DNA from 3 places in the Bradyrhizobium sp. USDA 3397 genome. Region 3 is predicted to be linked to each of the others. Evidence: predicted binding sites of a transcription regulator. Region 3 holds the regulator's gene; each other region holds the start of a gene.
The links. The regulator LexA, encoded in region 3, represses DNA repair genes until DNA is damaged. The targets are predictions, from matches to a motif close to TGTTCNNNNTGTGTTCNG.
Positions count from the first base shown of each region.

Region 1: a site for LexA is predicted at 7,073-7,090, ahead of ACVWYQ_RS18840 (ribonuclease T2 family protein). Genes of this name have one in related genera too.
Region 2: a site for LexA is predicted at 9,026-9,043, ahead of ACVWYQ_RS20060 (DNA recombination protein RmuC). Genes of this name have one in related genera too.

Region 1 covers NZ_JBSSDS010000001.1:4,095,430-4,105,961, forward strand. The annotation lists gene hisS (histidine--tRNA ligase) at 1-412, opposite strand, end outside; gene ACVWYQ_RS18800 (YegJ family protein) at 587-1,111, opposite strand; gene ACVWYQ_RS18805 (branched-chain amino acid aminotransferase) at 1,227-2,309, opposite strand; gene ACVWYQ_RS18810 (MarR family winged helix-turn-helix transcriptional regulator) at 2,647-3,189, shown strand; gene ACVWYQ_RS18815 (response regulator) at 3,186-3,917, shown strand; gene ACVWYQ_RS18820 (ATP-binding protein) at 3,938-5,326, shown strand; gene ACVWYQ_RS18825 (DUF3617 domain-containing protein) at 5,496-6,026, opposite strand; gene ACVWYQ_RS18830 (hypothetical protein) at 6,071-6,370, opposite strand; gene ACVWYQ_RS18835 (hypothetical protein) at 6,606-7,016, shown strand; gene ACVWYQ_RS18840 (ribonuclease T2 family protein) at 7,138-7,830, shown strand; gene ACVWYQ_RS18845 (23S rRNA (adenine(2030)-N(6))-methyltransferase RlmJ) at 8,017-8,877, shown strand; gene ACVWYQ_RS18850 (cold-shock protein) at 9,169-9,384, shown strand; gene ACVWYQ_RS18855 (outer membrane protein) at 9,454-10,077, opposite strand; gene uvrC (excinuclease ABC subunit UvrC) at 10,328-10,532, shown strand, end outside.
Region 2 covers NZ_JBSSDS010000001.1:4,335,897-4,346,428, forward strand. The annotation lists gene ACVWYQ_RS20010 (DUF423 domain-containing protein) at 1-347, shown strand, start outside; gene argB (acetylglutamate kinase) at 544-1,431, shown strand; gene ACVWYQ_RS20020 (DUF1036 domain-containing protein) at 1,590-2,576, shown strand; gene ACVWYQ_RS20025 (pyrimidine 5'-nucleotidase) at 2,591-3,283, shown strand; gene dapD (2,3,4,5-tetrahydropyridine-2,6-dicarboxylate N-succinyltransferase) at 3,519-4,364, shown strand; gene ACVWYQ_RS20035 (DUF805 domain-containing protein) at 4,513-5,118, shown strand; gene dapE (succinyl-diaminopimelate desuccinylase) at 5,115-6,281, shown strand; gene truA (tRNA pseudouridine(38-40) synthase TruA) at 6,455-7,192, opposite strand; gene fmt (methionyl-tRNA formyltransferase) at 7,312-8,235, opposite strand; gene def (peptide deformylase) at 8,377-8,904, opposite strand; gene ACVWYQ_RS20060 (DNA recombination protein RmuC) at 9,074-10,273, shown strand; gene ACVWYQ_RS20065 (GIY-YIG nuclease family protein) at 10,419-10,532, shown strand, end outside.
Region 3 covers NZ_JBSSDS010000001.1:1,247,474-1,258,005, reverse strand. The annotation lists gene ACVWYQ_RS05905 (glutamine--tRNA ligase/YqeY domain fusion protein) at 1-1,487, shown strand, start outside; gene ACVWYQ_RS05900 (nuclear transport factor 2 family protein) at 1,505-1,891, shown strand; partial or broken gene ACVWYQ_RS05895 (DUF2171 domain-containing protein) at 2,050-2,169, shown strand; gene ACVWYQ_RS05890 (ComEC/Rec2 family competence protein) at 2,265-4,544, shown strand; gene ACVWYQ_RS05885 (GAF domain-containing protein) at 4,551-5,492, opposite strand; gene ACVWYQ_RS05880 (hypothetical protein) at 5,710-6,144, opposite strand; gene lexA (transcriptional repressor LexA) at 6,530-7,231, opposite strand; gene ACVWYQ_RS05870 (molybdopterin molybdotransferase MoeA) at 7,408-8,616, opposite strand; gene ACVWYQ_RS05865 (hypothetical protein) at 8,836-9,039, opposite strand; gene ACVWYQ_RS05860 (HAD family hydrolase) at 9,198-9,821, opposite strand; gene ACVWYQ_RS05855 (alpha-hydroxy acid oxidase) at 9,848-10,532, opposite strand, start outside.

The DNA.
Region 1 (10,532 bases), 2.8 Mb from region 3:
CGAACTGCATGAACTGGCGGAAGCGGCCGGGGCCGGGCTTCTCGTTGCGGAAGACGTAGCCAACGCGATAGCTGCGATAGGGCAGCACCAGACCATCTGTACCGTAGCGCTCACCGACGTAGCGGGCGAGCGGCGCGGTCAGATCGTAGCGCAGGCTGATCCATTGCTCGTCGTCGTCCTGGAACGAGAACACGCCCTCGTTCGGACGATCTTGATCCGGCAGGAATTTGCCGAGCGCGTCGGTATATTCCATCGCCGGCGTCTCCACCGGCTCGAAACCGTAGAGCTCGTAGACGGCGCGGATCTTCTCGACCATCTCGCGCGTCGCCCGGATCGCGGCAGGGTCGCGATCCTCGAGCCCGCGCGGCAGGCGCGCCTTCAGTTTCTGGGGTTTTTTAGGTTTCTCGGCCATGCGCGGCGTTTACCAGCCGGGGCGCAAGGCGGCAACCGGCCTATCCGCAGAACTCGTCATGGCCGGGCTTGTCCCGGCCATCCACGCGCCGCGATGGGGCGCCAAAGACGTGGATGCCCGGGACAAGCCCGGGCATGACGGAGTGTGTGGTTAAGAGCGGAGAAGGAGAGAGTTTTACGGCTGCTCCATCCGCGCCCTCAGGGCATCGGCGTCCGCCTTCGGCAGGGACTTCAGCGTCGGCTTAATGGTCTCGCCGCCGACGATCTTGCCGTTGCGCATGAACATCCAGTCCGAGATGTCGGCCTCCGCGAACTTGACCTTATCGCCGGCTCGCTTGCCCGGCAGATCGCGCGGCTCGTTGGCGAAGACGCCGGTCAAGGTCCCGTCGGGCAGCTTCTTCACCTCACCGATCCAGATGTGCTCCCCGCCCTTGCGGGTCGTAAAGCGCACCTTCAGAGCGTGACCAGACTCGGACGGCTTGGGCGATTCATAGGAGGCCCAGAAGGTCGGCAGCGAGCCGCGGGCGCGAGCGATCGCGGTGTTCATCTCGGGGTCGGTGGTGCGTACGTCGACGATCGGCGAGCGGTCTTGCGCTGCGACCTCGTGGGTCGGGCCGATGGTCAGGATGCCGAAAACGCAAACGCCGGTGATGGCGGCGAGAACGACCCATTTCATGGGTTGGGAGAGCTTTGTTGCCATGATCGCGATGTCCGGAACGCTTGTTGTGTCCTGGCTTTGTCGCACGTCGGCAGCAGCACGTTCAGTGCGCAATAAGCCACAAACGTTGCGCTTTTTACCCTCCCCTGGAGGGTGATCAAAACACCTTGCGGATCCAGTTGTGGGGATCGTTGGTGCGGCCGTACTGGATGTCGACGAGCTGCTTGCGCAGGCCCATGGCGACGGGGCCGGCGGCGCCGCCTGAGATGTCGAAATCGCCGCTGACCGAGCGCACCTTGCCGATCGGCGAGATCACGGCGGCGGTGCCGCAGGCGAAGGCTTCCTTCAGCCTGCCTGAGGCCGCGTCCTTGCGCCACTGCTCGAGCGTATAGGGTTCTTCGCGCACCGTCTTGCCGGCGTCGCGGGCGAGCGTGATGATGGAGTCGCGGGTGATGCCGGGCAGGATGGTGCCGAGCGGCGGCGTCGACAGCGAGCCGTCGTCGAACACGAAGAACACGTTCATGCCGCCGAGCTCCTCGATGTAGCGGCGCTCGACCGCGTCAAGGAAGACGACCTGGTCGCAGCCGTGCTGAATCGCTTCGGCCTGGGCGCGCAGGCTCGCGGCATAATTGCCGCCGCATTTGACCGCGCCGGTGCCGCCGATCGCGGCGCGCGTGTAGTTCTCCGACACCCAGATCGAGACCGGCGCGGGCCCGCCCTTGAAGTAGGAGCCGACCGGCGAGGCGATCACCGCAAAGATGTATTCGGACGATGGCTTGACGCCGAGGAAGGTCTCGCTCGCGATCATGAACGGGCGCAAGTAAAGGCTGCCCTCGCCGCCCGGCATCCAGGCGCGGTCGATGCGCACGACCTGCTCGACCGCCTCGATGAAGACGTCTTCGGGCAGCTGCGCCATCGCCATGCGATCGGCCGAGTCCTTGAAGCGGCGCGCATTGGCGTCGGGACGGAAAAGGTTCACCCCGCCGTCGTCGCGCTTGTAGGCCTTCAAGCCTTCGAAGATCTCCTGGGCGTAGTGCAGAACCGCGCCGGCGGGATCGAGCTGGAAGTTGGCGCGCGCCTCGATTTTCGCCTCGTACCAGCCGCCCTTGGCCTGGTTGTAGCGGACGATTGCCATGTGATCGGTGAAGATCCGCCCGAAGCCGGGATCCACCAGCTTGGCGACGCGGTCCTTCTCGGGCGTCGGATTGGATGCGGGCTGGATGTCGAATGTCATGCTCATGTCCTTGCCTCCCGCTGCCGGTGGCGGCGCTATTTCTCGCGCCCGCCTGCCCGCTCGGGCCCGGCTGGCTTGATTGGTTTCTGGCTGGACCGCCGCCAGCCATGTTACGGCCGGTTTCCGCAGCCAGCATGTCATCGAGGACATGCTTTTGCGGAAGGCGGAAGTCCAGTATGTTTTGCCGAAATGCCGCTCGACAATTGCACGGTAGATCTGCTTCGGCCGTCGCCACCTGTCCGGCTCTCTCCGGCCGTCCTGCTCCGATGCCACCCGGCGCGAAACGATCTAAAATTTCGTGCGGGTCGATCGTTTTGTAACATTGAACCCAAGATACGTCAATATGCCTGACATAAATTTCGCGACTCCTTCTCAAGACGCTGCCGCGCCCCGGCCGGCCGCAGGCGATGGAGGCAATTTGCGCTGGGATATCATCGAGCTGCTGTTCTTCGCCTATCGCGATTTCGTCGGCGATCCCGACCAGGAGCTGGAGGCGTTCGGCTTCGGCCGGGCCCATCACCGGGTCATGCATTTCGTCTACCGCTATCCCGGGCTCAAGGTCGCCGACCTGCTCGACGTCCTGCGCATCACCAAACAGTCGCTCGGCCGGGTGCTGAAGCAGCTCCTGGACGAGGGCTATATCGTGCAGAAGACCGGCGACAATGACCGTCGCCAGCGGCTGCTCTACGCGACGCCGAAGGGCGAGGCGCTGGTGCAGAAGCTCGCCGGGCTGCAGACCACGCGGATCACCAGGGCGCTCGCGGAGATGGGTCCGCAGGATGCCGAGACGGTCAAGCGCTTCCTGCGCGCGATGATCGACCGCGACGATCCGGACAAGGTGCTGGAGACGATCTTCGCTTCCGTCAAACAAGACGCCAAGGAGTGACCGTGCCGCTCGCAGCCACGCTCGCGCGCCCGCCGGTGCAACCGGCCGACGATGCCCCGCATCTCTTGCTGGTCGATGACGACCGCCGCATCCGCGACCTGCTCTCGCGCTTTCTTGCAAGTGAAGGCTACCGCGTCACCACCGCGGCGAGCGCCGGCGATGCGCGCTCGAAGCTGATGGGCCTGCATTTCGATCTCCTGATCCTCGACGTCATGATGCCCGGCGAGACCGGCTTCGACCTCGCCCGCTTCATCCGCACCTCGTCCTCGGTGCCGATCGTGATGCTGACGGCGCGCCACGAGGCGGAAGCCCGCATCGAGGGCCTGCAGATCGGCGCCGACGATTACGTCGCAAAACCGTTCGAGCCGCGCGAGCTGGCGCTGCGCATCAACAACATTCTCAAGCGCGCCGCGCCGCCGCCGCAGGCCACGACGCTCGAGAAGATCGCCTTCGGCCCCTATGTCTACCATCTCGAACGCGGCGAATTGCGCCAGGGCGAGGAGGTCATCCACCTCACCGACCGCGAGCGCGAGATGCTGAGGATTCTCGCGGAGACGCCGGGCGAGACTGTGCCGCGCAGCGCGCTGACCGGCAATGGCAGCGTCAACGAGCGCGCCGTCGACGTGCAGATCAACCGCCTCCGGCGCAAGATCGAGACCGATCCCGCCAATCCGCTGTTCCTGCAGGCGGTGCGCGGCATCGGCTACCGCCTGGTGGCCTCGCCCTGAACCGCAGTGAAGCGCGCCAGATGAGCACGATCGATACCGGCCTGACGCTGCTGAAGAGCGCCGCCGGCCGCGTCTCGGCCGCGAACGGCTGGATGGGCAACGCGTTCAAGGGCTGGATGCCGACCGGCCTCTACGCCCGCGCGCTCCTCATCATGATCGTGCCGATGGTGATCCTGCAATCGGTCGTCGCCTTCGTGTTCATGGAGCGGCACTGGAACACGGTGACGCGCCGCCTGTCGGCCGCAGTGGTGCAGGACATCGCCGCACTGATCGACGTCTACAAGGGCTATCCGCAGGACAAGGACCGCAACGAGATCCGCCGCATCGCGCAGCAGCGGCTCGGCCTGGTGGTCGATTTCCTGCCTGCCGGCGACATGCCGCCGCCGGGACCAAAGCCGTTCTTCTCGCTGCTCGACCAGACGCTGTCGGTGCAGCTCGGCCGCCAGATCGGCCGCTCGTTCTGGATCGACACGGTCGGCCGCTCCAACCTGGTCGAGATCCGCATCCAGCTCGACGACGCCGTGATGCGCGTGTTCGCGCAGCGCAGCGCCGCCTATGCATCGAACTCGGAGATCTTCCTGTTCTGGATGGTCGGCACGTCCTCGATCCTGTTGATCGTCGCGGTGCTGTTCCTGCGCAACCAGATCAAGCCGATCCTGCGGCTTGCCGACGCCGCAGAAAGCTTCGGCAAGGGCCGCGAGGCGCCGAACTTCAGACCGCGCGGCGCGCGCGAGGTGCGGCGCGCGGCGGTCGCCTTCCTGGAGATGAAGTCGCGCATCGAGCGCACGATGGAGCAGCGCACCGCGATGCTCGCCGGCGTCAGTCACGATCTGCGCACCATCCTGACCCGCTTCAAGCTCGAGCTGGCACTGATCGGCGACAGCCCCGAGCTCGAAGGCATGCGCAAGGACGTCGACGAGATGTCGATGATGCTGGAGGATTACCTCGCCTTCGCGCGCGGCGATTCCGGCGAGCAGTCGCAGCCGACCGACATGGCGCAGGCACTCGAAGAGCTGCGCAGCGATGCCGAGCGCCACGGCCATACCGCGACCGTCGCCTTCAACGGCCTGCCCGTGGTGACGGTGAAGCCGGCCTCGTTCAAGCGCTGCCTCGCCAACCTCGTCACCAACGCAGCGCGCTACGGCAAGAACATCGCCATCACCGGCCAGCGCGATCACCGTTATTTGACCGTCACCGTCGATGACGACGGCCCGGGCATTCCCGCCCACCTGCGCGAAGAGGTGTTCAAGCCGTTCCTGCGGCTGGACAACGCCCGCAACCAGGATGAAGGCGGCACCGGCCTTGGCCTCGCGATCGCCCGCGACATCGCCCGCTCGCACGGCGGCGACATCACGCTGGGTGACAGCCCGATGGGGGGATTGAGGGCGAGCGTGCGGATACCGGTGTAGGTGGCTTACTCCACCTCTCCCGCTTGCGGGGAGAGGTCGGATCGCTCTTGCGATCCGGGTGAGGGGGTACAGGTCTCTCATCCATCTCACGTGTGAGAGAGCCCCTCACCCCCACCCTCTCCCCGTAAGAACGGGGCGAGGGAGCGCACCGGCCGCGCGGCGAGCACACCTACTTCGGCAGCAGCGCCTTCAGCTTGTCCATGTCGCGCGTGTTCATCTTGAAGCCGCCGGGCATGACGATGTCACCGGGCTTCTGATCCGGCTTGCAGGCCCCGAGCCACTTGGCCTGCAGCGTCGTGGTGCTGTCGCGCCCGGCGGCACCGGCAACGCCACCTTTGGCGTGCGAAGTGGTCTTCACCGTGTAGGCCGAGTTGAAGTCTCCGGTGATCTCGGCATGCGAGGTCGTGCTGACGCCGGCGACGCTGCACTCGGAATCGCTGACATAGCCGGTCGCGGTCTTCTTGATCTCCTGCTTGGCGCAGACCTGCTTGGCCATCGGGGAGACGTTGTTGCTCATCTCCTTGTCGACGGTCTCGTCGGTGCAGTGCTGCATGATCATCTCGGGCACGGGCGAGCCTGATGTGACCAGCTTCATCTCCCAAAGACCGGCCTTGCGCAGCGGCAGTTCGTCGGCGCCGGCGCTGCTCGCTGACAATGCGAGGCAAAGCATCGAGCCGAGCAAAGCGAGTTTGCGCGTCATGAGGAAAGCTCCCGGCTGAGAGAAGTACGGCCTTGCGACAGCGCTCAGTACAGCGTGCGGATCGGCCGGTCGGCGGCGCCATAGGGCACCCAGCGGCACGAGAACGAGATGTAGCCGCCCTCATAGCCCTGCACGGCCAGGAATTTCGCGACCTTGCCGTAGCGGGCGCAGTGATCGACCGCGACCTGGCGCGCATCGACCCGGGTCGCCATCGAATAGGCGATGATGCCGCCGGTGTCGTTGCCCTTGAACGGCGGCACGTAATCGGCGCGCGCCGACTGGCTCGCCATCATGCCCGAGACAACCAGGCTGGCAAGAAGGCCCGCGGCCGCAATGATTCGCATTCCCGTCACTCCAATTGGCTGGCGCCAGTTTACGGTGCCGGGAGGCACCTGAAAAGAACCGAACCCCTGTTGGCCGCGACACTTGGTCAAGTCCTTGCGAAGTGTTGCCGCGCTGCACTTGACCTCCCCCAACCTTCGCGGCACCGTCCGGACCTTCGCAAGACCTTAGCTGTCCGGATTGACCATGCCCGCCCCCTCCCAGAAATCGCTCCGCTTTGCTGCCGTGCTCGGCCTCATGTTCGGAGCGCTGTCGCTCGGCGAGGCCAGGGCCGCCAACCCGCTGGAGCTGAATTTCTGGCTGAGCGGGCCGCGCTATGACGGTGCCGTCGCCCCTTGCGACTGGGCTCTGCCGAGGATCGTGCACGAGTTCGCCGAAAAGGAATACACGTTCTGGAATTCTTCGTTGCAGATCACCGGTTTCTCCGCCGTTCGCGAGACCGCGTTCCGGCCCTGGCAGTCCGACAACATTCCGCGGCGCTATTGCACCGGCGAGGCCATGCTCAATGACGGCAAGGCGCGCAAGGTGCATTTCTCGATCATCGAGGATGGCGGCTTTGCCTCCTACGGCAACGGTGTCGAATGGTGCGTCGTCGGGGTGGATCGCAACTGGGCCTACAATCCGGCCTGCCGCGCCGCCAAGCCCTGATCCCAACAGCGGCGGATTCGGGCTGATCAGCCAGCCGATGACTGCCGCCCCAATTTTGTTCTTGAAATGTTCCCATCGCCTGCTAGGCTGTGTGTGCACAGTCTAGTTGAGGGGCGTCGCCATGTTTCACTTCAGATTGCGTTCGTTGTCCCGTTTGATGATCTCGCTCACTCTTGCTGCGGGGTTGGCCAGCCTCGCCGGCGGTGCGAAGGCGCAGGACAAGCGGCAGAACGCACCCGGCGAGTTCGACTTCTATGTGCTGGCGCTATCGTGGTCGCCCTCGTTCTGCGAGGAGGCCGCCGAACGCGGCGGACGGTCCCAGATGCAATGCAGCGGACGGCCCTACGCCTTCGTGGTGCATGGGCTGTGGCCGCAATATGAAAACGGCTTCCCCGAATATTGCCAGCGGCCGGCGCCGCGGCTGAACCGCAATATCGTTTCCTCGATGCTCGACCTGATGCCAGCGCCGGGCCTGATCTTCAACGAATGGGACAAGCACGGCACCTGCTCCGGGCTCGAGGGCCGCGGCTATTTCGAGATGATCCGCAAGGCGCGCGCTGCGATCAAGATCCCGCCCGAATATCTCGATCTGGCGCAGGCCAAGACCGTCGCGCCGGCGGAGGTCGAGGAGGCCTTCATCAAGGCCAATCCGGGTCTCGGCAGTGCCGCCGTCTCGGTCACCTGCAACCGGACACGGCTGTCAGAGGTCCGCATCTGCCTCAGCAAGGACCTGCAATTCCGCGCCTGCGATGAGATCGAGCGCCGCGCCTGCCGCCGCGACCAGGTGACGATGCCGCCGATCAGGGGCGGGTAGGCACGCTCTCGTGCCCCGGATGCAGCGCAATGCGCCGCGAACAGCGGCGTGGTGTGCTGCTGATCCGGGGCCTTTCGCGAAGAGCTGGGTCCCGGCTCAGCGGCGCAGCGTTACACGCTGCACCGCGTCCGGGACACGTGATCGTGCCTCTTTGCTCAAGCCATCGCGTGGCGTAGTGCTCTTGCCATGAACTACCGCCACGCCTTCCACGCCGGCAGCTTCGCCGATGTCATCAAGCACATCGTGCTGGCGCGCATCCTTACTTATCTGCAGGACAAGCCGGCAGCGTTCCGCGTCATCGACACCCATGCCGGCGCCGGCCTCTACGATCTCGACAGCGAAGAGGCGCGCCGCGGCGGCGAATGGCTGACCGGCATCGCGCGGCTGCTGCAGGCACGCCTGTCGAACGAGAGCGCAGCGCTGACGAAGCCTTATCTCGACATCGTCCGCGCCTTCAACCCAAAGGGGGAGCTCAAGGCCTATCCGGGCTCGCCGTTGATCGCACGCGGCCTGCTCAGGCCGCAGGACCGGCTCGTCGCCTGCGAGCTCGAGCCGAAGGCCCGGAAAGCGCTGATCGACGCGCTGCGCCGCGACGAGCAGGCCCGCGTGGTCGATCTCGACGGCTGGGTGGCGCTGCCGGCCTTCGTGCCGCCGAAGGAGCGGCGTGGCCTCGTGCTGATCGATCCGCCCTTCGAGGCCAAGGACGAGTTCGAGCGGCTCGGCGAAGCCTTCTCGGCAGCGTTCGCGAAATGGCCGACCGGTATCTACGTAATCTGGTATCCCGCCAAGAACCGGCGCGCCACCGACACGCTGGCACAAACCGTGGCGCGGCTCGCAGCTGCAGCAAAGCCGCCCGGAAAATGCCTGCGCCTCGAATTCAGCGTCGCGCCGCAAGCCGACAGCGCCGCCCTCACCTCCACCGGTCTCTTGATCGTCAACCCGCCCTACACGCTGCACGGCGAGCTCAAGACCATTCTGCCGGAGCTGGAAATACCGCTCGGCCAGGGCGGTGCTGCCAGATTCCGGCTGGAGGTGCCCAAGCCTTGACGCCAAGCATTGACGCCAAGCCGTAACGCCAAGCCGTAACACTCCGGCATTCTTGGGAAAAATATGCAGGACCGGTAGTCAATCTGCAAAGAACCGTATTATGCTATTTCCGTGACTGGCTTTACGTTCCGCTTCCGCGAATGGTTGCGGCGGAGTGAAGGCCCTAAGAAAGATCCCGCCGGACCGATCAGGTCCGTCCAAGGATGGCCAGCTCCCGGGCTCCGTAAGGCCCGGTCATGTCGCGACGTGAGTCTGCGTCGCGACGGAGGAGCAATGAGGGGGAGTTTCCCGATGGCCATGACGGGAACGGTCAAGTTCTTCAACGGCGAGCGCGGCTACGGCTTCATCAAGCCTGACGACGGCGGTCGCGATGTCTTCGTTCACATCACTGCTGTGGAGCGGGCGGGACTGAAGGACCTTGCCGAAGGACAGCGTATTACTTTCGAAGTCGAACCGGACAAGAAGGGGAAGGGACCGAAGGCGGTCAATCTGGTGATCCTCTCCTAGCAAGCCTGGCGAAAAAAATCCCGGCCGCGAGCGGCCGGGAGGCTGGTCCGGTATTTTCTTCTTTGGATGTCAGAAGCGATAGTTCACGCCTGCGCGGACAACGTTGGCGCTATAGCCGTTTGACACGCCCGTGATTGCGAACTGGCTGGTCGAGAGATCGATGTAGAGATATTCGAGCTTGGCGCTCCAGTTCGGCGCGAGGCCGACTTCCGCACCGGCGCCGATGGTCCAGCCGGCGGTGGTGTGCGACTCAGACCAGCCGAAGGTCTGCGCCCGCAGCTCGCCGAAGGCGAGACCGGCAGTGCCGTAGAACAGCACGTTGTTGAACGCATAGCCGGCGCGGCCGCGCAGGGTGCCGAACCACGGATTGGAGAACTTCCACGGCGCGAACGTGTCGTCGGCGCCGGCGGCCTGGATGTCGCCCTCGACGCCGAACACCCACGGGCCGTTCTGGAAATTGTAGCCGGCCTGCACACCGGCGACGAAGCCGGACGGCTTGGTGGGGTTGTTGTCGACCGAGCCCCATTCGTAGCCGATATTGCCGCCGAGATAGGGACCCGCCCAGCTATAGGCATTGAGCGGCTGATTGACGGTATAGGGCGCACGCTGCCCGTATTGGAGATCGGCGGCCTCTGCCGAAGCTGTCCAGCCGGCTGCAACCAACGCGGCCGCGCCCACAACGAGCCTCTTCATCACTCACTCCAACGCCACTGTCGCAACCCGAGCGATGCCCGCGCCGCCGCACGAGCAAAACCGCATGGTTACGGAACCAAGAACTTTTCGCGTAGGATTTATCGAGAGTTTTAAGTTAAAGGGCTGTTAAGCCGGGTTACCGCCCGCTTAACAGACTTAAGGAAGCGTTACCGGAAACTGGGCGCCATCCGCTGTGCGTGCCGCATGGCCGGAACTTCAAATCAGTCCCCCCAGCGCCTAAATTCGTCCCATGGTTCACGATTCCCCCGACAATCCGGACGACCGCGCGCGCAAGGCGCCGCCGGCTCAAGCGATCGACACGCCGCCCGAGCGGCTGGCCGGGCCGGACGTCGATCCCGCGGCGGCAGGGGGCGACGACGAGGACGATGCCCTGCTGCCGGACATCCTGGAAGAGAGCGGCGCCGTCGGCGAAGGCCCGCTCGCGACCGGTCACG
Region 2 (10,532 bases), 3.1 Mb from region 3:
TGATCGGGCTTGCCGGCTTGATGGGTGCGGCCGGCGTCGCGCTGGCCGCCGCGTCCGCCCATGGCGCGGACGCGAGCCGTCTTGCCTCCGCCAGCGCCATGCTGCTGTTTCATGCAAGTGCCATGCTCGCGACCATCGCCTTGCTCGCGCGCGGCCTTCTGCACGACGGAATTGGACTCATGGCGGCGTTCGGCTTCGCGATCGGTGCCGCGCTGTTCGCAGGCGACCTCACCTTGCGGCAATATGCCGGGCACGCGCTGTTTCCGATGGCGGCGCCGACGGGCGGGATGGTGATGATTGCGAGCTGGCTGGCGGTAAGCGTGGCGGCGGTGGCGGCGAAAAGGTGATGCTATCGTGTCCCGGACGCGGTGCGGCACGCAGTGACGCTCCGCAGAGCCGGGACCCAGAAGCGACATGGGCCCCGGCTCTGCAGCGCACCGCTTAAGGAGCGTTGCGCTGCGTCCGGGGCACCAAGACTGCTTTGCGCTGTCCCCGCCAATCGGATAGAACGCGCACCATTCGATCCGCCAGCGAGACCGCGACATGACCGACATCTCTCCGCTCGACCAGGCCCGCATCCTGTCCGAAGCGCTGCCGCACATGCAGCAATATGACGAGGAAACCATCGTCATCAAATACGGCGGCCATGCCATGGGCGACGAGGAGACCGCGAAGAACTTTGCCCGCGACATCGTGCTCTTGGAGCAGACCGCGATCAATCCGGTGGTGGTGCATGGCGGCGGGCCGCAGATCGCGACCATGCTCAAGCGTCTTGGGATCGTCTCGGAATTCGCCGCGGGCCTGCGCATCACCGATGCCGCGACCATCGAGATCGTCGAGATGGTGCTCGCCGGCTCCGTCAACAAGCAGATCGTCGGCTACATCAACGAGGCCGGCGGCAAGGCGGTGGGCCTGTCCGGCAAGGACGGCAACATGGTGAAGGCGACCAAGACGACGCGCACCATCGTCGATCCGGACTCGCACATCGAGAAGGCGGTCGACCTCGGCTTCGTCGGCGATCCTGAAAAGGTCGACCTCACTTTGCTCAACCAGCTGATCGGCTACGAGCTGATCCCGGTGCTGGCGCCGCTCGCGACCTCCAAGGAAGGCCAGACGCTGAACATCAACGCCGACACCTTTGCAGGGGCCGTCGCCGGCGCGCTGAAAGCCAAGCGCCTGCTGCTGCTCACCGACGTGCCCGGCGTGCTCGACAAGTCGAAGAAGCTGATCCCGCAGCTCTCGGTGAAGGACGCGCGAAAACTGATCGCCGACGGCACCATCTCCGGCGGCATGATCCCGAAGGTCGAGACCTGCATCTACGCGCTGGAGCAGGGCGTCGAGGGCGTCGTCATCATCGACGGCAAGATGCAGCACGCGGTGCTGCTCGAGCTCTTCACCAACCAGGGCACGGGCACGCTGATCCACAAGTGAGAGACGAGCAGCGAAGAAGAGAGGGCGTCATGCCCGGGCTTGTCCCGGGCATCCACGTTCTTTCTTTGCCGAAGCGAGACGTGGATGGCCGGGACAAGCCCGGCCATGACGACCGGAGAAAGTCGAAACACCGCCGCTCCCGCCTCACCCGCTTCCTGATGTCGCTGCCGGCGGCCGCTGTCTCCTTCTTCTTCTCCTCCGCGCCAGCGATCGCCGACCTCAAGATCTGCAACCGCATGTCCTATGTGGTCGAGGCCGCGATCGGCATCGACGACAAGGCGGCCACCGCGACGCGCGGCTGGTTCAGGATCGATCCCGCGGCCTGCCGCGTGGTGGTGCAGGGCACGCTGACCGCGGACCGCATCCTGCTCAACGCGCGCGCGCTCGGCGTCTACGGCGCGTCCCCGATCCCGCAAAGCGGCAACGACATGCTGTGCGTCGCGCAGGACAATTTCGTCATCGCGGCGGCGCGGCAGTGCCGCAGCGGCCAGACGCAGGTTCCCTTCACGCAGGTGACGCCGACGCAAAGCCCGGACGGCAACCTCGTCGCTTATCTCGCCGAGGATTCCGAATATGACGACGAGCAGGCGCGCCTCGCCGGCATCCAGCGGCTCCTGGTGATCGCAGGCTACGACGCCGCGCCGATCGACGGCGTCGATGGGCCGAAGACGCAGAGCGCGCTGGCCGCATTCCTGAAGAGCCGGGGCTTGTCGTCCGACATCGTAGGCTCGCAGAACTTCTTCAAGACCATGGTAGATGCGGTGCAGACGCCGTCCGCGACTGGCCTCACCTGGTGCAACGACACGCCGCACAAGGTGATGGCGGCGATCGCGACCGACGACGGCAAGGCCGTGACCAGCCGCGGCTGGTATCGCATCGATCCCAAGACCTGCCTGCACCCCGATGTGACCGGCCAGCCGAAGCAGATCTTCAGCTTCGCGGAAGCGGTCGACGCCGACAACCGAATCGTCAAGCTGAAGGACAAGCCGCTGAATTGGGGCGGCGACAGGCAGCTCTGCACACGCGAGACCAAGTTCGAGACCAGCGAGCAGACCGATTGCGGCGCGCGCGGCTTTGCGGCAAGGGGCTTCAGCGCGGTAGACATGTCGACCGGCGGCAAGACGCTGCGCTTTGCCGTACCGTGAGCGAGAGACTTGTGATGAGCCCACCCCGCAGCTTCAGCCATGTCGACACCTGGGTGTTCGACCTCGACAACACGCTCTATCCGCATCACGTCAATCTGTGGCAGCAGGTCGATGCGCGGATCGGGGAGTTCGTCTGCAACTGGCTGAATGTCGGCCCGGAGGAAGCGCGGGCGATCCAGAAAGATTATTATCACCGCTTCGGCACCACGATGCGCGGCATGATGACCCTGCACGGCGTCTCCGCCGACGACTACCTCGCCTATGTCCACAAGATCGACCACTCGCCGCTGGAGCCGAATCCGGCGCTCGGTGCGGCCATCGCAAAGCTGCCGGGCCGCAAGCTGATCCTCACCAACGGCTCGGTCGACCATGTCGATGCCGTGCTGGCGCGGCTCGGCTTCGCCGGCCATTTCGACGGCGTGTTCGACATCATCGCCGCCGAGTTCGAACCGAAACCGGCGGAGCAGACCTACCGCAAGTTCCTCGGCCAGCATGCGGTCGATCCGACCCGCGCCGCCATGTTCGAGGACCTCGCCCGCAACCTCACTGTCCCGCACCAGCTCGGCATGACCACCGTGCTGGTGGTGCCTGACGGCACCAAGGAGGTGGTGCGCGAGGACTGGGAGCTGGAAGGCCGCGACGCCGCCCATGTCGACCACGTCACGGATGATCTGGCGGGGTTTTTGGCGGGGCTGTCGCCCCAATGACCGAAGTCATCCCGGGGCGCGAAGCGAGCCCGGGATCCATAACCACAGGGAGTGGTTGTGGCGCGAGATCGATAACTCCGAGTCCTCGCCAAATGACCGCCTGTGGTTATGGGTCCCGGGCTCGCGCTTCGCGCGCCCCGGGACGATAGTGGAGTTTGCCTTGACTCCACCCCTGCAAATCCCGAAAAAGCGCTCCAATTCTCGCGAAACCACGCGCTTCCCAGAGGAAATCCCGATGTCTCTTGCAGCCCTCGAATCCACCATCAACAGCGCCTTCGACGCGCGGGACGGCATCTCGACCTCGACCAAGGGCGAGGTGCGCGAGGCCGTGGACCAGGCGCTGGAGACCCTGGACAAGGGCGAGGCCCGCGTTGCCGAGCGCGGCAGCGACGGCAAGTGGAAGGTCAATCAATGGCTGAAGAAGGCCGTGCTGCTGTCGTTCCGCCTCAACGACATGGACGTCATTGGCGGCGGCCCCGGCAAGGCGAGCTGGTGGGACAAGGTGCCCTCGAAGTTCGAAGGCTGGGGCCCGAACCGCTTTCGCGATGCCGGTTTTCGCGCGGTGCCGGGCGCGGTGGTGCGCCGCTCGGCCTTCATTGCCAAGAACGTCGTCTTGATGCCGTCCTTCGTCAATCTCGGCGCCTATGTCGATGAGAGCACGATGGTCGACACCTGGGCCACCGTCGGCTCCTGTGCGCAGATCGGCAAGCGCGTGCACATTTCCGGCGGTGCCGGCATCGGCGGCGTGCTCGAGCCGCTGCAGGCCGAGCCTGTCATCATCGAGGACGATTGCTTCATCGGCGCGCGCTCGGAAGTCGCCGAAGGCGTGATCGTGCGCAAGGGCGCGGTGCTGGCGATGGGCGTGTTCCTGGGAGCCTCGACCAAGATCGTCGACCGCGAGACCGGCGAGGTCTTCATGGGCGAAGTGCCGGAATATTCGGTGGTGGTGCCCGGCGCTCTGCCCGGCAAGCCGATGAAGAACGGCCAGATCGGCCCGAGCACCGCCTGCGCCGTCATCGTCAAGCGCGTCGACGAGCGCACGCGCTCCAAGACCAGCATCAACGAGCTGCTGCGGGATTGATGCCAGGCGAGTAGCGAGTAGCCAGTGGCGAATAGGGCGCGGACCCTCTTCCCCATTCGCCATTCACCATTCGCTGCTAGGATCGAACCCACCCACTCTCCATGGCGACCAATGTCCGGGCGGCTCCGTTCCGCCCGGAGCCACTCGCATGGATTGGACTTGGTACCTTTTCCGCTTCGACGGGCGCATTGGCCGCGCCAAATTCTGGCTGGCCGGGCTGATCATCCTCTGCTGGATGATCTTCATGGCGGCAATCGCGGTCGCGTTCGGCGCCGGCTCGTTCGCCATTTCAATCAGCGACATCTTCAAGGTGCTCGACCCAGACACTTATCGCGCGCTGTCGCGCGCCGATCTCCCGCTGGTCCTGACCAAGCTGATCGGCACGCCACTGTTCACGTGGGTGTTCGCCGCGACCTTCGTCAAGCGTCTCCACGACCGCGACAAGTCCGCCTGGTGGCTGCTCGCCTACTTCGTGATGCCTGGTCTGTTCAAGCAGTTCGAAGAGCGACTTCCAGACAGTTACTGGATAGCGCCCATCGCGCTGGCCTGTTTCGTCCTACCCCTAGCCGGCTTCGTCGAGACCGGCTTCCTGCGCGGCACCCGGGGGCCCAATCGGTTCGGTCCGGATCCGTTGGCCCAGAACGACTCCTCGCTGACCCCGCCTGCGAGACGCTGGGACCAGGGCCGCGAGATCGAAATTGTCCCGCTCCATGCTAGCCCACCCGGCGGCATGCATGTTAAGCGGGGCGCATGACCGATGCTCTCTCCATTGCCCGCGACCTGATCCGTTGCCCTTCAGTCACTCCGGCCGATGCCGGCGCGCTCGGGGTGCTCGAAAAAATCCTGGGCGCTGCCGGTTTCACCTGTCACCGCGTGACCTTCAGCGAGCCTGGTACCGCCGACGTCGACAATCTCTATGCGCGGATCGGCACGGAAAGTCCGCACATCACCTTTGCCGGCCACACCGATGTGGTGCCGCCCGGCGACGAGAGCGCCTGGAGCGTCGGGGCGTTCTCCGGAGAGGTGAAAGAGGGCGTGCTGCATGGCCGCGGCGCGGTCGATATGAAGGGCGGCATCGCCTGCTCGGTCGCGGCGGTGCTGGAGCATCTCGCCGCCAACGGCGGCAAGCCGCGCAGCGACGGTAAGGGCTCGATCTCGTTCCTGATCACCGGCGACGAGGAAGACGTCTCGATCAACGGCACCATCAAATTGCTCAAATGGGCCGCCGAGCGCGGCGAGAAATTCGACCACTGCGTGCTCGGCGAGCCTTCCAACGTCGAGACGCTCGGCGACACCATCAAGATCGGCCGGCGCGGCTCGCAATCCGGCACGCTCGTCGTCGACGGCGTGCAGGGCCACGTCGCCTATCCGCACCGCGCCTCCAATCCGGTGCCGGACATCTCGCGGCTGATCGTCGCGATCTCCGACGAGCCGCTCGACCATGGCAGCGCGCAATTCCAGGCGTCCAATCTCGAATTCGTCTCGGTCGACGTCGGCAACAAGGCCTTCAACGTCATCCCCGGCGAGGCCCGCGCAAGATTCAACATCCGCTACAACGACAACCACACCCAGGCGAGCTTGCGTGAATTGGTCGAGACGCGTCTCGCCAAAGCCTGCGGCAACCGCATCAAGGCCCGCATCGTGTGGGAGCCCTCCAACTCGAACGTGTTCGTGACCAAGCCGGGGCCGTTCACCGATCTCGCGGTCTCCGCGATCGAGGAGGTGACGGGGCGCAAGCCCGAGCTGTCGACCTCAGGCGGCACGTCGGATGCGCGGTTTATTTCCTTCTATTGCCCCGTGATCGAGTTCGGTCTGGTCGGGCAGACCATGCACCAGGTCGACGAACGCGTGCCGGTGGCGGATTTGGAGAGGTTGACGAAGGTGTATCGCGGGATCTTGGCGCGGTATTTTGCTTGAGGCACTGTTGCCTCCACAAACACGACCGTCATCGCCCGGCTTGACCGGGCGATCCAGTATTCCAGAGACGGCAGTGATTGAGCCGAGAGGCCGCGGCGTACTGGATGCCCCGGTCAAGCCGGGGCATGACACCGAGGTTTGGCGAGAGCATGCCCGCTCTCTGCGCCGCTCGCCTAATAATCCACCTTCATCAAATACAGGCCCTCGGGCGGGGCGACGATGCCGCAGGCGGCGCGGTTGCGGGCTTTGAGCGCGGCGGAGAGATCGTCGGCGGTCCAGCGGCCCTCGCCGACCCAGACCAGGGATCCCACCATCGAGCGCACCTGGCTGTGCAGGAACGAGCGTGCCGAGGTGATGACGTTGATCTCGCGACCATCGCGGATCACGTCGAGCTGGTCGAGCGTCTTCTCCGGCGACTTGGCCTGGCACTCGGTGTCGCGGAACGTGGTGAAATCGTGCTTGCCGAGCAGGCGCTGCGCCGCCGCATGCATCGCCTCAGTGTCGAGCTTGCGCGGCACGCGCCAGGCGTGGCCGACATCGAGCGCGAGATTGGCGCGGGTGTTGACGATGCGATAGCGGTAGTGGCGCTTAACCGCCGAGAAGCGCGCCTCGAAATCGTCGGGCACGATCTCGGCCTCGAGCACCGCGATCGGATGCGGGCGCAGATGCGCGTTGAGCCCGTCGCGAAAACGGCCCGGCGGAAACTGCTTGTCGACGTCGACATGCGCGACCTGGCCGCGCGCATGCACGCCGGCATCGGTGCGGCCGGCACCGTGCACGCGCAGATCCGCCCCGGTCATCGCCTTCACGGCCGCCTCGAGCGCGCCCTGCACCGACGGCAGCGTGTCCTGCACCTGCCAGCCGAAAAACGGCGCGCCGTCATATTCGATGGTGAGCTTGTAGCGGGGCATCGTGTCCAGTTTCGTCGTCATTGCCCGCGAAGGCGGGCAATCCAGCACTCCGCAGCTTATCCGATTGACCGAGAAGCCTCGGCGTACTGGATACCCCGCCTTCGCGGGGTATGACAGTGTCAGGTGAATTTGGATCCCGCCTTTAACGGCACGCCGCGCAGGAAGTCCGCGGCCTGCATGCGGGCCTTGCCCTCGCGCTGCAGCTCGATGATGCGGATGGCGCCGTCGCCGCAGGCGACGGTAAGCTGATCGTCGAGCACCTCGCCAGGCGCGCCGGAGCCTTGCGCCAATTCGCAACGCAGGATTTTGACGCGCGCATCGTCAAGCTCGCTCCAGGCGCCGGGGAAGGGCGAGAGGCCATGGACGTGGCGCAGCACCGCGCGCGCGGACCTGGTCCAGTCGATCCGCGCCTCGGCCTTCTCGATCTTGGCGGCATAGGTGACCCCGTCCTCGCTCTGCGCCTTGAGCTGGAGCCCGCCGCGTTCGAGCGCGGCCATCGCGCGCACCATCAGGTCGGCCCCCAACCGGGACAGGCGATCGTGCAGGTCGAGCGCGGTCATGTTGTCGGTGATCGCGATGCGCTCGGCCATGGCGACGTCGCCGGTATCTAAGCCGACATCCATCTTCATCACCATCACGCCGCTCTCGGCATCATCAGCCATGATGGCGCGGTTGATCGGCGCGGCGCCGCGCCAGCGCGGCAACAGCGAGGCATGCAGATTGTAGCAGCCGAGTTTTGGCGCATCGAGGATCGCCTTCGGCAGGATCATGCCGTAGGCGACGACGACGGCCGCATCCGCATCAAACGCGCGGAACTCCGCCAGCGCCTGCTCGGTCTTCAACGTCTTCGGCGTCAGCACGGGGATACCCAGCTTTCGCGCGGCTTCCTCGACCGGCGTCGGCTGCAATTGCAGGCCGCGCCGTCCACCCGGCTTCGGCGCGCGGGTGTAGACCGCCGCGATCTCGTGGCCATGAGCGATCAGCTCGAGCAGCGTTGGCACAGAGAAATCGGGCGTGCCCATGAAGATGAGGCGGAGGGGCATGTAGCTGCGTTCGGTGAGAGTTCTGGTTCTCCGTCATGCCCGGGCGTGTCCCGGGCATCCACGGTCTTGGCGACAAAGCAAGCAAGGCGTGGATGGCCGGGTCAAGCCCGGCCATGACGAGGAGAGAGAGCCGAGCCCAGCCTACTCCGCCGCGCGCTTGGCGGCTTTCTCGAACTTCTTCATGACGCGGTCGCGCTTGAGCTTCGACAGATAGTCGACGAACAGGACACCGTTGAGATGGTCGATCTCGTGCTGGATGCAGGTGGCGTAGAGGCCCTCGGCATCCTCCTCATGCACCTTGCCGTCGAGATCGGTGAAGCGCACGCGCACCTTCGCGGGCCGTTCGACCTCCTCGTAATATTCGGGGATCGAGAGGCAGCCTTCCTCGTAGACCGACAATTCCTCGGACGAGGCGATAATCTCAGGATTGATGAAGACGCGCGGCGCGTGCTTGGTCTCGCCGTTCCCGTCGCGCTTGGCGAGGTCCATGGTGATCAGGCGCAGCGGCTGCGCGACCTGGATCGCCGCGAGCCCAATGCCGGGCGCGTCGTACATGGTCTCGAACATGTCGTCGGCAAGCTTGCGGATCTCCGCCGTGACCTTCTCGATCGGCTTGGAGACCAGGCGCAGCTGCTTGTCGGGCAGGATGATGATTTCTCTGAGGGCCATGGCCGCGATTTAAGCCGCGCGCCGGATGCGGTCAATGCGGCCCGGAACCCGTTAACCCCTCGCTAACCATAAAACTTCACCTTTCATTAACCATGAAAATTAAGGGCCGGTTAACCCAGAATGTTCCCTCTTCGTTCGCGAGAGTGCAGCGAATCGGCTACAAGGCGGCATGAACGAGATCATTGTCATGCTGGGCGACTGGCCGGTGCGCATCGTCGATGCGCTGATCGGCTTCGGTGCGCTCGTCCTCATCCTGCTGGTTGTGATTGCGGTCGTGATCGCGCGCTCGGGGCGGCGTGGCGCGGAACTCGCCATGGCGAACGCGATCCGGGCCGACGAGCTCGAGGAGCGCCTCGCCCAGGTGCTGCGCGCCCAGAGCGAGGCCTCGGGGCGGGTTGACGCCATGACCCAGGCGCTCGCGGGACGCCAGGCCGAGATGGCGCGGGCGGTCAACGAGCGGCTTGATTCGGTGACGCATCGGGTCGGCCAGTCCATGGAACATTCGACCCGCAACACCATGGAGAGCCTGCGCGCGCTGCATGAACGGCTCGGCATCATCGACAACGCGCACAAGAACCTCACCGACCTCACCACGCAGGTGACCACTCTGCGCGACGTGCTCGCCAACAAGCAGTCGCGCGGCGCCTTCGGCCAGGCGCGCATGGAGGCGATCGTCCAGGACGGTCTGCCCAAGGGCTCCTACGAGTTCCAGTTCACGCTCTCGACCGGAAAACGGCCGGACTGCGTCGTGTTCCTGCCCGACCAGCGCCCGCTCTGCATCGACGCGAAGTTTCCGCTGGAGGCGATGACGGCGCTGCACGATGCCCGCACCGACGAGGAGCGACGCGTCGCCACGCAGCGGCTGCGCAGCGACGTGATGAAGCATGTCAGCGACATCGCCGAAAAATATCTCGTCGCCGGCGAGACCCAGGAAATGGCGCTGATGTTCGTGCCGTCGGAATCGGTCTACGCCGAGATCCACGACGGCTTCGACGACGTGATCCAGAAAGCCTATCGCGCCCGCGTCGTGCTGGTGTCTCCCTCGCTGTTGATGCTCGCGATCCAAGTGATGCAGCAGATCATGAAGGACGCGCGCATGCGCGATGCCGCCGACCAGATCCGCACGGAGGTGATCAAGCTCGGCGACGATTTGGGGCGACTGCGCGACCGCGTGCTCAAGCTGCAAAAGCATTTTGCCGACGTGAACGAGGACGTCCGCCAGGTGCTGATCTCCGCCGACAAGATCGAGAAGCGCGCAGGGCGAATCGAGGAGCTCGATTTCAGCAAGAGCGATGCGCCGGAGGCACCGCGCCTGGTGGCGACGGGAGCGGCAGAGCTGTTTCCGCGCAAGCTCCAGGCGGGGGAGTGAGATTGGGGCACACTGTCATGCCCCGCGAAGGCGGGGCATCCCGTACGCCGCGGCGGTTGTGATCGAACCGAGACGCTGGTGGTTACTGGATCGTCCGCCCCCCTGCGCAATTGCGCGCGGACGATAAGGGCGGTGAGATGGTCACATGGGTGCACGCCTTTACTACGTCTACATTCTCGCCAGCCGAATTGGCGGCACGCTCTATATCGGCGTGACGAACGATCTCGTCCGCCGAGTGGCGCAGCACAAGTTGAAGGTC
Region 3 (10,532 bases):
GCCACCTGCGCTTCGACGACACCAACCCGGTCAAGGAAGAGCAGGAATATATCGATTCAATCCAGGCCGACGTGCGCTGGCTCGGCTTCGACTGGGGCAAGAACTTGTTCTTCGCCTCGGACTATTTCGACCGCCTGTACGAATGGGCGGAGCAGCTGATCCGCGACGGCCTCGCTTATGTCGACGACCAGACCCAGGAGGAGATCCGCCTCTCGCGCGGCACGTTGACCGAGCCCGGCAAGAATTCGCCGTTCCGCGAACGCTCCGTGGAGGAGAACCTCGACCTGTTCCGCCGCATGAAGGCGGGCGAATTCCCCAACGGCGCGCGCGTGCTGCGGGCCAAGATCGACATGGCCGCGGGCAACATCAATCTGCGCGACCCCGTGCTGTACCGCATCCTGCATGCGCACCATCCGCGCACCGGCAACGCATGGTGCATCTATCCGAGCTACGACTATGCCCACGGCCAGTCGGATGCCATCGAAGGCATCACGCATTCGATCTGCACGCTGGAGTTCGAGGACCACCGGCCGCTCTACGACTGGTTCATCGAGAAGCTGCCGGTGCCCTCACAGCCGCATCAGTACGAATTCGCGCGGCTGAACCTGACCTACACGCTATTGTCCAAGCGCGTGCTGACGCAGCTCGTCCGCGACGGCCATGTCGCGGGCTGGGACGATCCGCGCATGCCGACCATGGCGGGCATGCGCCGGCGCGGCGTGCCGCCGGCCGCGCTGCGCGAGTTCGTCAAGCGCATCGGCGTCGCCAAGGCCAACAGCGTCGTCGATGTCGGCATGCTGGAGTTCTGCATCCGCGAGGAGCTGAACCGCACGGCGCAGCGGCGCATGGCGGTCTTGAAGCCGCTCAAGGTGGTGATCGAGAATTATCCGGAAGGGCAGACCGAGGAGCTCGAGGCGATCAATCATCCCGACGATCCCTCGGCAGGCACGCGGAAGATCACGTTCGGCCGCGAGCTCTATATCGAGCAGGACGACTTCATGGAGAACCCGCCGAAGAAGTTCTTCCGCCTGTCGCCTGGCAACGAGGTGCGGCTGCGCTATGCCTATTTCGTCAAGTGCACCGGCGTGATTAAGAACGACAAGGGTGAGGTGGTGGAGCTGCGCTGCACCTATGATCCTGCGACCAAGGGCGGCAATGCGCCGGACGGCCGCAAGGTCAAGGCGACCATGCACTGGCTGCCGGCAGCGGCCTCCAAGCCGGCGGAGATCCGCATCTACAACCAGCTGTTCGCTAATCCGAGCCCGGATGCCTCAAACTTCGCGGCCGATCTCAACCCGAACTCGCTGGAGATCCTCGCCGATGCGCGGGTCGAGGCATCCGTTGCGGAGAGCAATTCGACCGAGCCGATGCAGTTCGAGCGTCAGGGCTATTTCGTGCGCGACAAGGACTCGACGCCCGGCAAGCCGGTGTTCTCGCGCACCATCGGCCTGCGCGACACGTTCGCGAAGGAAGTCGCCAAGGGTTGAGAAGGGCTGAGCAGGACATGAGCAGCGAAGCCGACGCCATCGTTTCCGCCATCATCGCGAAATGGTGCGCCGGCTTCGCGACGCTCGATGCAGCCGCGCTGTCGTCGCTCTATGCGAGGAACGCGTTCTTCTTCGGTTCGAACCCGAAGCTCTATCACGGCCGAGATGGCGTCGCCGACTATTTCAACGGCCTGCCGCGCTGGGGGAGGCCGAGCGCGACCTTCTCCGACGTGCACGCCGCGCAGGCCGGCCCTGATCTGATCAACATGGCCGCGACCATCACGTTCGATCTCGCGGGCGAGCGGGATGATCTCGTCGTCAAGATGAGCTGGGTCATCATCCGCGAGGACGGCGACTGGAAGATCGTCAATCACCACGCCTCGTCGCAGGCGCCGCTGATCTGAGCAGGACTCTCTTCACCAGTTTGTCATTCCGGGATGGCCCGAAGGGCCAGGCCCGGAATCCATAACCCCAGTTCGTGGTTATGGATTCCGGGCTCGCGCCAAGTGGCGCGCCCCGGAATGACGGAAGGATACGAACCGGAGTTCTCTCCGAGGGTTGAGGTGACTCCAAAGGGCACCATCATTTCATCGACAAGGGCGTTGTTGCCGATGTCGAAGGACACAAGGTGAGGCTGTCTGCCAAGGCGGACGTCGCCGTGACGATGAAAGAGGAAAAGTAAGCCGGTCCACGCCTGTTCCTGATCTGTACCGCTATTCGCGCAGCCGCACGGTCCGGTAGCCTCTGCAGCCGTCGCGTATCGTAAGGTGCAGGGGAATGGCGGAGCCGGGCCGGCCAGGACGGTCCCAGGGAGTTGCCGGGACGTGGCCGGTCGGCCGCGCCGCCCCGGCCGGCGGCTTGGCGCCAGCGGGCCTCGGCATCTGGCCGGCGATCGTCGACACGCTGCGCCAATGGGCGCGGGCCGAGGCCGGGCCTGGCCGGTTGTTGCCGTGGGTGCCGGTCGCCTTCGGCGGCGGCATCGCGCTTTATTTCGCCGCCGATCATGAGCCGGTGCTGTGGGTGGTTGCCGCCACAGCCATCGCGCTGATGCTCGGCGCGTTGCTGCTGCGGCGAAGTCGGCTGTTTGCGCCTGCTATCATGCTCGCGGCGGTCGCGGCTGGTTTTGCCGTGGCGACCTGGAAGACCGCGCGTATCGCGCACACCGTTTTGGCAAAACCGCTCTATTCGGTGTCGCTGTCGGGCTTCGTGGAAGCGCGCGACATCCGCGAGCGCACCGATCGCTTCGTGCTGCGCGTCAGCGCGATAGAGGCGCAGCGCAGCGACGTCAAGCTCGAGCGCGTCCGCCTCTCGGTGCGCAAGGGCACGGCGCCGGAGGTCGGCAGCTTCGTGCAATTGAAGGCGCGGCTGATGCCGCCGATCTCACCGGTGCGCCCCGGCAGCTACGATTTCTCGCGCGACATGTTCTTCCAGGGCATCGGCGCCTCCGGCTTCGTGATGGGCGCGATCACGGCGTCCTCGCCGCCGGATGGCGGCGGCCTGCGGCTGCGCTATGCCGCCTTCATGCAGGGCCTGCGCGACGCGATCGATGCGCGCATCCGCGCAACGCTCGAAGGCGACAACCGCGCGATTGCGACGGCGCTGCTCACGGGGCGGCGCGATGCGATCACCGCGCCCGTGAACGATGCCATGTTCGTCTCGGGACTCGGCCATGTGCTGTCGATCTCCGGCTATCACATGGCGGTCGTCGCCGGCGTCGTCTTCTTCGCGGTGCGCGCGCTGCTGGCCTTGATCCCGGGGCTGGCGGCCGGCTTTGCCATCAAGAAGTGGTCGGCGGCGGCGGCGCTGGTCGCGGCCGCGTTTTACCTTCTGCTGTCGGGCGCGGAGGTCGCGACGCAAAGATCTTTCTTCATGACGGCGGTGGTGCTGATCGCCGTGATGGTCGACCGCCGCGCCATCACCTTCCGCACGCTGGCGGTGGCGGCGCTGATCGTGCTCGCGGTCGCGCCGGAGGCGTTGGTGCATCCGAGCTTCCAGATGTCGTTTGCGGCAACGCTCGGGCTGGTGGCGCTGGTGCAGATCGGCATGCCGAACCTGCTCGCCTCGCCCGATCATTCCGCAACGGCGCGGATCGCGTTGTGGGGCGGCCGCGAGATCGCGATGCTGTTCCTGGCCTCGCTGATCGCGGGGCTCGCGACCACGCCATACGCCGCCTTCCACTTCCATCGCGTGACGCCATACGGCGTGCTCGCCAATCTCGGCGCCATGCCGGTGGTCTCGGCGCTGGTGATGCCGGCCGGGCTGTTGGGGCTGCTCGCGGCGCCCTTCGGGCTCGACGGCGTGTTCTGGTGGTTGATGGGGATCGGCATCGAGTGGATGGTCCTGGTCGCGCGCTGGGTGGCGGCCCTGCCGGGCGCCGTCGGCCGCATTCCCGCCTTCGGGATCGCGCCGCTGATCGCGGCGAGCCTCGGGCTCATCGTGATGGGCCTGTTGCGCACGCCCTTGCGCTGGTCCGGCGCCCTGGTGCTGCTGGCAGCGATCCTCTGGGGACTGTCGGTACGGCAGCCGGATATCCTGATTGCCGGGGACGGCGCGAGCGTCGCGGTCCGGGGCGGGGATGGGCGCTTGCAGGTGATCCGCGCCAGCAAGGACAGCTTCCTGCTGAAGGAGTGGTTGGCTGCCGATGCCGATCCGCGCGATGCCGGTAACGCCTCGATGGCGAGCGGGGTGTCGTGTGACGAGTCCGGCTGCGTGGCGCCGCTCGCGGACGGACGACTGATCGCGTTGGCGACGCGCATCGACGCGCTGGCCGATGATTGCAGCCGCGCCGCGCTGGTGGTGACGGCGCGGCCCGCGCCGTCCGATTGCGCGGCGATGGTGGTCGATCGGGCGCGTCTTGCCGGTCAGGGCGCACTGGCTCTGACGCGAAGCGGAGAGGGTTTTTCGGTGCAGGCGGTGAGAGCGAGAGGGGCAAGCCGTCCCTGGCTGCCTGCCGGCGCCGGCGAGGGGGATTTCGACGGCAGCCTGGTGCCGAAGGCGGCCGTGCCCCGCAGCCGGGACGCAACGCCATCGGAGGCCGACTTGCAGGCCGACGATTGACGCGGATCACAAATACCAGGCCAGCACGGCGTCAAGCCTTCCGTTGCCGATGACCGGCAGGGCCACCATTCGGCTCAGCCCGGCTGCGCAGGCTTCGGAGCCGGCTATCGAGCCGTCACGGGTGAGATCGTCGTTGAGCGCGGGCATGCCGGCGGCCCAGGCGCCGCCGATGCTGCCTTCGCCCCTGGCGATGGACTGCGCCGCATAGCGTGCGGCGAGGTCGGTCTGTGCGCTGCAATCGCCGGCGCGAAAGACCAGCGCCGAACGGTCCTCGTTCGGGACCCAGATCTCGAAGCGTCGTGCAATCGGCGTTGCCTGCGCGGACAGGAATGTCAGAACCCAGGTCTGGTCGGTACCGGTTCCGTAGGGCACGCCGACGCCGAGATTGATCCCGACCTTGGCGGCGTCCTCCCAGCGCAAGAAGCTCTTGGCGTCGTGCAAGTCCTTGATGATCAGTGGCAGGCCCGCCTTCCAGGTGCGTCCGGGCAGGCCGAAGCCGCGCGGAAATCTGGTGTGGCGGGAGTTGAATTCGAACATGTCCGCGGTGCCGTAATAGCCATCGACGAGCCCCATCTCATGCGAGAGATCAGGATCGTTGTGCCAGAGTTCGATCGCGCCGACGTGCGCCTCGTCGTCGCCGCAGAACAGCACCAGCACGGCTTGCAGGAATTCGCCCGCGAACACCGGCACCGCCACGCCGCAGGTGAGGCCGGCCGCAGCGGCCTGATCGGTCCGCTTGAAATAGGAGTTGGCGAATTTCGTGAGGATGACGGGGTGGCCACAGGCCCAGGCCTTGCCTGGAAGTCCCTCGTCATATCCGAAGTGCAGCTCTTCGCTGACGGCCTTGAACGCGGACAGCCCTTCGTCGTAGAGGCCGCCGCCGAATTCCAGCCGCATGCGCGTCCGGTCGGGTACCCAGAGTTCAACGACGCGAATGAAGGTCTTCATCGAGCCTGTCCGCCGCCTCAAGCCACTGCAGCATCGGTCATTTGGCTGCGGAGCGAACGTTCAAAATTCAGGCAGGACGGCCCAAACTTCATGCGGCGACGAGGCGCGGCGGCGGGCTCGCCGATCGAATGTCCTGAAACAAAAACCCACCGGGCTCGCCGGCCTCGGCCGGCGACGGCAATTTCAATCCCGGGCTCGGCCTTTCGGCCGAAGGGCGTCAGCCGATCGGCAGGCGCGTGATCGTGGGCCGCGTGTCGGCGACGGTCTGCGGCTTGTGCTCGCGCTCGGGGGCCGGCTGCGTCACCGGCAATTGCAGCACGGTCGCGCGCTGGCCTTCGACGAGCTGCGTCACCAGCACATATTTGCCGTCGGGAAATTCGATCGCGTCATGATGGCGATCGGGAATGTGCGGGTCGATCTTGCCGAACTTGCCGACGCGAGAGTTCACGGTGCGCGTCCAGATCCAGCGGTTGTCGTAGCGGACGTCGTCGGCGAAAGCGAGCTCCGTTCCCGGCAGCAGACAGACCGCGACGGAGGGATCGGCTTCAGAAGCGAAGCCGCGCGTCGAGGTGCCGCGGAAGGTTGTCGTGACGATCGTCTCGCCGACTACGGCGGGGCGCGTCGCGACGGCATGCAAGCTGTAGTCACACATCGGGTGCTCCTCATGCTGGGATAGCGACCCGCGTCTCTTTCGAGGCGCAGGCCTCTATCAGAGTGGAAGCATACAACGCTCTGCTCGGTTATGGGCAAATCTGCGGCTCGCGTTCGCAGCACGCGATCACATTATCTTTCCCGGATTCGATAGGAACAAACCTCGCGTCCTTGCATTCGGCCGGAGCTATCAGCACTGCCGGCACAACTCTACCGGCGAAGCAGAAATGGCTGCGCGCCTGCGCGGGCGAATGTCGCGCGGGAAGATGGACCGGACAGCCGGCGCAGAACCAGAGAAACCGTCCAGCCGGAGCGGACAAGTATCCGCTCCGATCCTGGATCGCCGATGCCGATCGAAGCGCGCGCGGCGCTTGAGACTTCCGGTATCAGTACTTCCGGTAAAGCCCGATCAACTTGCCCTGGATCTTCACGCGGTTCGGCGGAAGAATGCGGACCTCGTAGGCGGCATTGGCGGGCTCGAGCGCGATCGAGGCGCCGCGGCGGCGGAAGCGCTTGAGCGTGGCCTCCTCGTCGTCGATCAATGCCACCACGATGTCGCCGGTATTTGCGGTCTCGTTGCGCTGGATCAGCGCCATGTCGCCGTCGAGGATGCCGGCCTCGACCATCGAATCGCCGCGCACTTCGAGCGCGTAGTGCTCGCCCGAGCCGAGCATGTCCGGCGGCACGCTGATGGTGTGGCTGCGGGTCTGCAGTGCCTCGATCGGCGTGCCGGCGGCGATGCGGCCCATCACGGGCACCGCGACCGGGCGCTCGCCCTCGTCCGCGGGCGGGCTGGAGCTCGCGCGCACCTTGCCGAGATTGCCCTCGATGACGCTCGGGGTGAAGCCGCGGCGATTGCCGGCGGCGGCCTGGAGCTCGGGCAGCTTGATCACCTCGATGGCACGGGCACGGTTGGGCAGGCGGCGAATGAAGCCGCGCTCCTCGAGCGCAGTGATCAGGCGATGGATGCCTGACTTCGAGCGCAGGTCGAGCGCATCCTTCATCTCGTCGAAGGACGGCGGCACGCCGCTTTCCTTCAGACGCTCGCTGATGAACCGCAGAAGCTCGTATTGTTTGCGCGTCAACATCTCGACCAAAGTCCCCCGGTTGATGTCGTTCGATTCCGAGACGATGAAGTCGGCAATAAGCCGCTACATCCTCGAAACAAATCATGAACGGACACTATATGTTCGATATGTGTTCCGCAACTGCTTAATTTATGGTGAACGCGGCCAAACTCGCGGAATGCGTGTGGCTGGGCGGCTCAGACGGGCAGCCGGAGCACCTCGCAAGGCGTCCCTGCCTCGGCCTTCGGCGCGAACGGTGCACGCACGAGAAGTACCTGTGCCGCAGCGAGATTCGCAAGCAGGGAGGAGTCCTGATGGCTGACGGGAAGGGCGACGCGCGTGCCGTCGTCGCGCACCTCCAGTCGCGCACGCAGATAATCCTCGCGCTGGTCGTTGGCGGCGAGATCGCGGCCCAGCACGGCGCGCTCGCGCTGATGATGAATCGCTGAACGGCCCGACAGGGCGCGAATCAAGGGCACCATGAACAGGAAGGCGCACACGTAGGACGACACGGGATTGCCGGGCAGGCCGATCACGCGCATCGCGCCTAGTCGACCGTGCATCATCGGCTTGCCGGGCCGAATCGCGATCTTCCAGAACGCCATCGCGATGCCTTCGCCCTTGAGCGCCTGCTGGACCAGGTCGTGGTCGCCGACCGACGCACCGCCGGTCGTGATCAGGATGTCGGCGCCGCTCTCGCGCGCGCTGCGGATGCCGGCGGACGTCGCCTCCAGCGTATCGGCGGCAATTCCGAGGTCGATGGTCTCGGCGCCCTCGCTGCGGGCGAGCGCATGCAGGGCATAGCCGTTGGAATAGACGATCTGGCCACGACCAGGCGTGGTGCCTGGCATCACGAGCTCGTCGCCGGTGGCGAGAACGGCAACCCTCGGGCGGCGGATGACGGCGAGATGCGGATGATTCATTCCGGCGGCAAGGGCGAGATCGCGCTCGGTGAGACGGATTCCCTTGCGCAGCAGCACGTCTCCTTCGCGGAAGTCGACGCCTGCAGGGCGGATGTGCCGGCCGAAAATGGCGGCTTCCTTGATCGTGACATGTTTGCCGTCGGCAGCCGTGTCCTCCTGGATCACGACGGCATCGGCGCCGTCGGGAACGACGCCGCCGGTGAAGATCCGCACGGCTTCGCCGGGGCCGACGCTTCCCGCGAACGGCCGGCCCGCCGCGACCTCACCGACGACGGTCAACCTCGAATCGTATGCCGCGTCCGCCGTGCGCACGGCATAGCCGTCCATCGCCGACATTGCCTCCGGCGGCTGCGTGCGCCGTGCCGCGACATCGCGGGCGAGCACACGATGGTAGGCCTCGTCGAGGCAAACCATCTGTTCAGCCAGCGGCTCGACGCCGGCCAACACCGCGGCAAGCGCGTCAGAAACCGGCATCAGGGCCACGGGCGAACTCCTGCTGAGCACATCAGTCAATGGGCGGCGAGAGTTCTAGCCGAGTGCAGGCGTGAGGCAAAGCAGCACGCGGGATGATTTATCCTGCGTGATCGCGGGGTGGAGGAGGTCGGCTCAACTCCGCCGCGGCATGATGCGGAAGGCGAGACAGACCGGAACGAGGATTGCCATGGCAAGGACGAGAATGACGAGCGCCACGGCCAGCATCGGTCAACGCTCCGTCGGATCGCCTGGACTGAAATCCGCGACGTCGGGCGCCTTGGGACCCTGATCTTTGTCGGGCAGCGGATCGGCCTGGGATTTCAGGTCGGCGGCCTTGCTGATCAGCTTGGCGGAGAGGTCAGAATCCGAGGTGGTTCTAGCGAATTCGAGCAGGAGAGAGGCTTGCTTGGTGAGATAGGTCTTGCCCAGCACGTCGATCAGTCCAATGTAGAAGTCCCAACGGACTCATGAGTCCGAAAGGTGGTATTCCGTTCCCGGAACTCTGTATAAAAATGCACAAAGTGATCAGGTTCCACAATTTCAGCAGTTTTTGTTCCGGCAAGTGAGCGCGCTCCGGGCTTTCCCGCGGCTCAGATCCCCAGTGCTTTCAATGCGTTCCCGACATCGCGCGGCGAGGTGACATGCACGGCGGTCAACCCCCGCGCCCGCGCTCCCTCGATGTTCTCGGCGAGGTCGTCGAAGAACACGATGCGCTCGGCCGGCACGCCGATCGCCGCCACGACATGGTCGAAGGCCTCGGCATCCGGTTTGCGCAGGCCGATGCTGGAGGACAGATACAGCTCGCGGAAATGGCCGAGCAGACCGGCATATTCCTTCGAGAAATAGTCGACGTGCGGCCGATTGGTGTTGGAGAAGGCATAGAGCGGCATCTGCTTCGCCGCCCGCGGCAGCAGCTCGGCGATATCAGGCATCTCGCCGGCGAAGATCGCGTTCCAGCCTTCCAGGAATTGCGCATCCGAGATGCCGATCCCGAGCGAGGACCGCAGCGAGGCGAAATAGTCCGCATCGCTGATCTTGCCCATCTCGTGCAACCGGTAGGCCTCGTCGCGCACATAGCGCGCGATGATGGCCTCGGGCTGGCAGCCGGCATGTCCCGCCCAGCAGGCGATCGCCTTGGAGAAGTCGATGTCGAGCACAACGCGCCCGAGGTCGAACAGCAGCGCATCCGCGCTGCCGGGAGAGAGCGATGTCATTGCGTCCTTCACTTCAGTATGGCGCGTCAGTAACGATAGGGCTCGTGATCGAACAGCGGGAACGCGCTGAACACGCTGGGCGCGTTGGTGGCGGTCGCCGGATGCAGGCAGGATTTATCGATCTCGGCGAATGAGGTGGCGCCCAGGAGGCCGAGGCAGCGCAGCACCTCGTCTTCGAGCAGCTCCAGCATCCGTGCGACGCCGGCTTCGCCGGCTGCCGCCAGCGCCCAGCATTGCAGCCGGCCGATGCCGACGAGGTCGGCGCCCGCCGCGATCGCCTTGACGATGTCGGTGCCGCGGCAAAAGCCGCCGTCGACCATGATCCTGGCGCGGCCCTTCACGGCGTCGACGATCTCCGGCAGCACGTGCATGGCGCCGCGGCCGTGGTCGAGCTGGCGTCCGCCATGGTTGGAGACGTAGATCCACTCGACGCCGTGATCGAGCGCGATCTGCGCATCCTCGGCCGTGGCGATACCCTTGAGGATCAGCGGAATTTTGAACGTATCCTTGATCATCTTCACGGTCCGCCACTCCAGGCCCTTCTGGAAATCGCCGCCGGTGGCGCGCAGGCGGCTCTCGCGAACGTAGCGCTTGGCGATGTCACGTTCACGACGGCTGTAATGGGCGGTGTCGACGGTCAGGCAGAAGGCGGCATAGGCGTTCTTCTCGGCCCGGCTGACGACATCGGCGACGAAAGCATCGTCGCCGCGG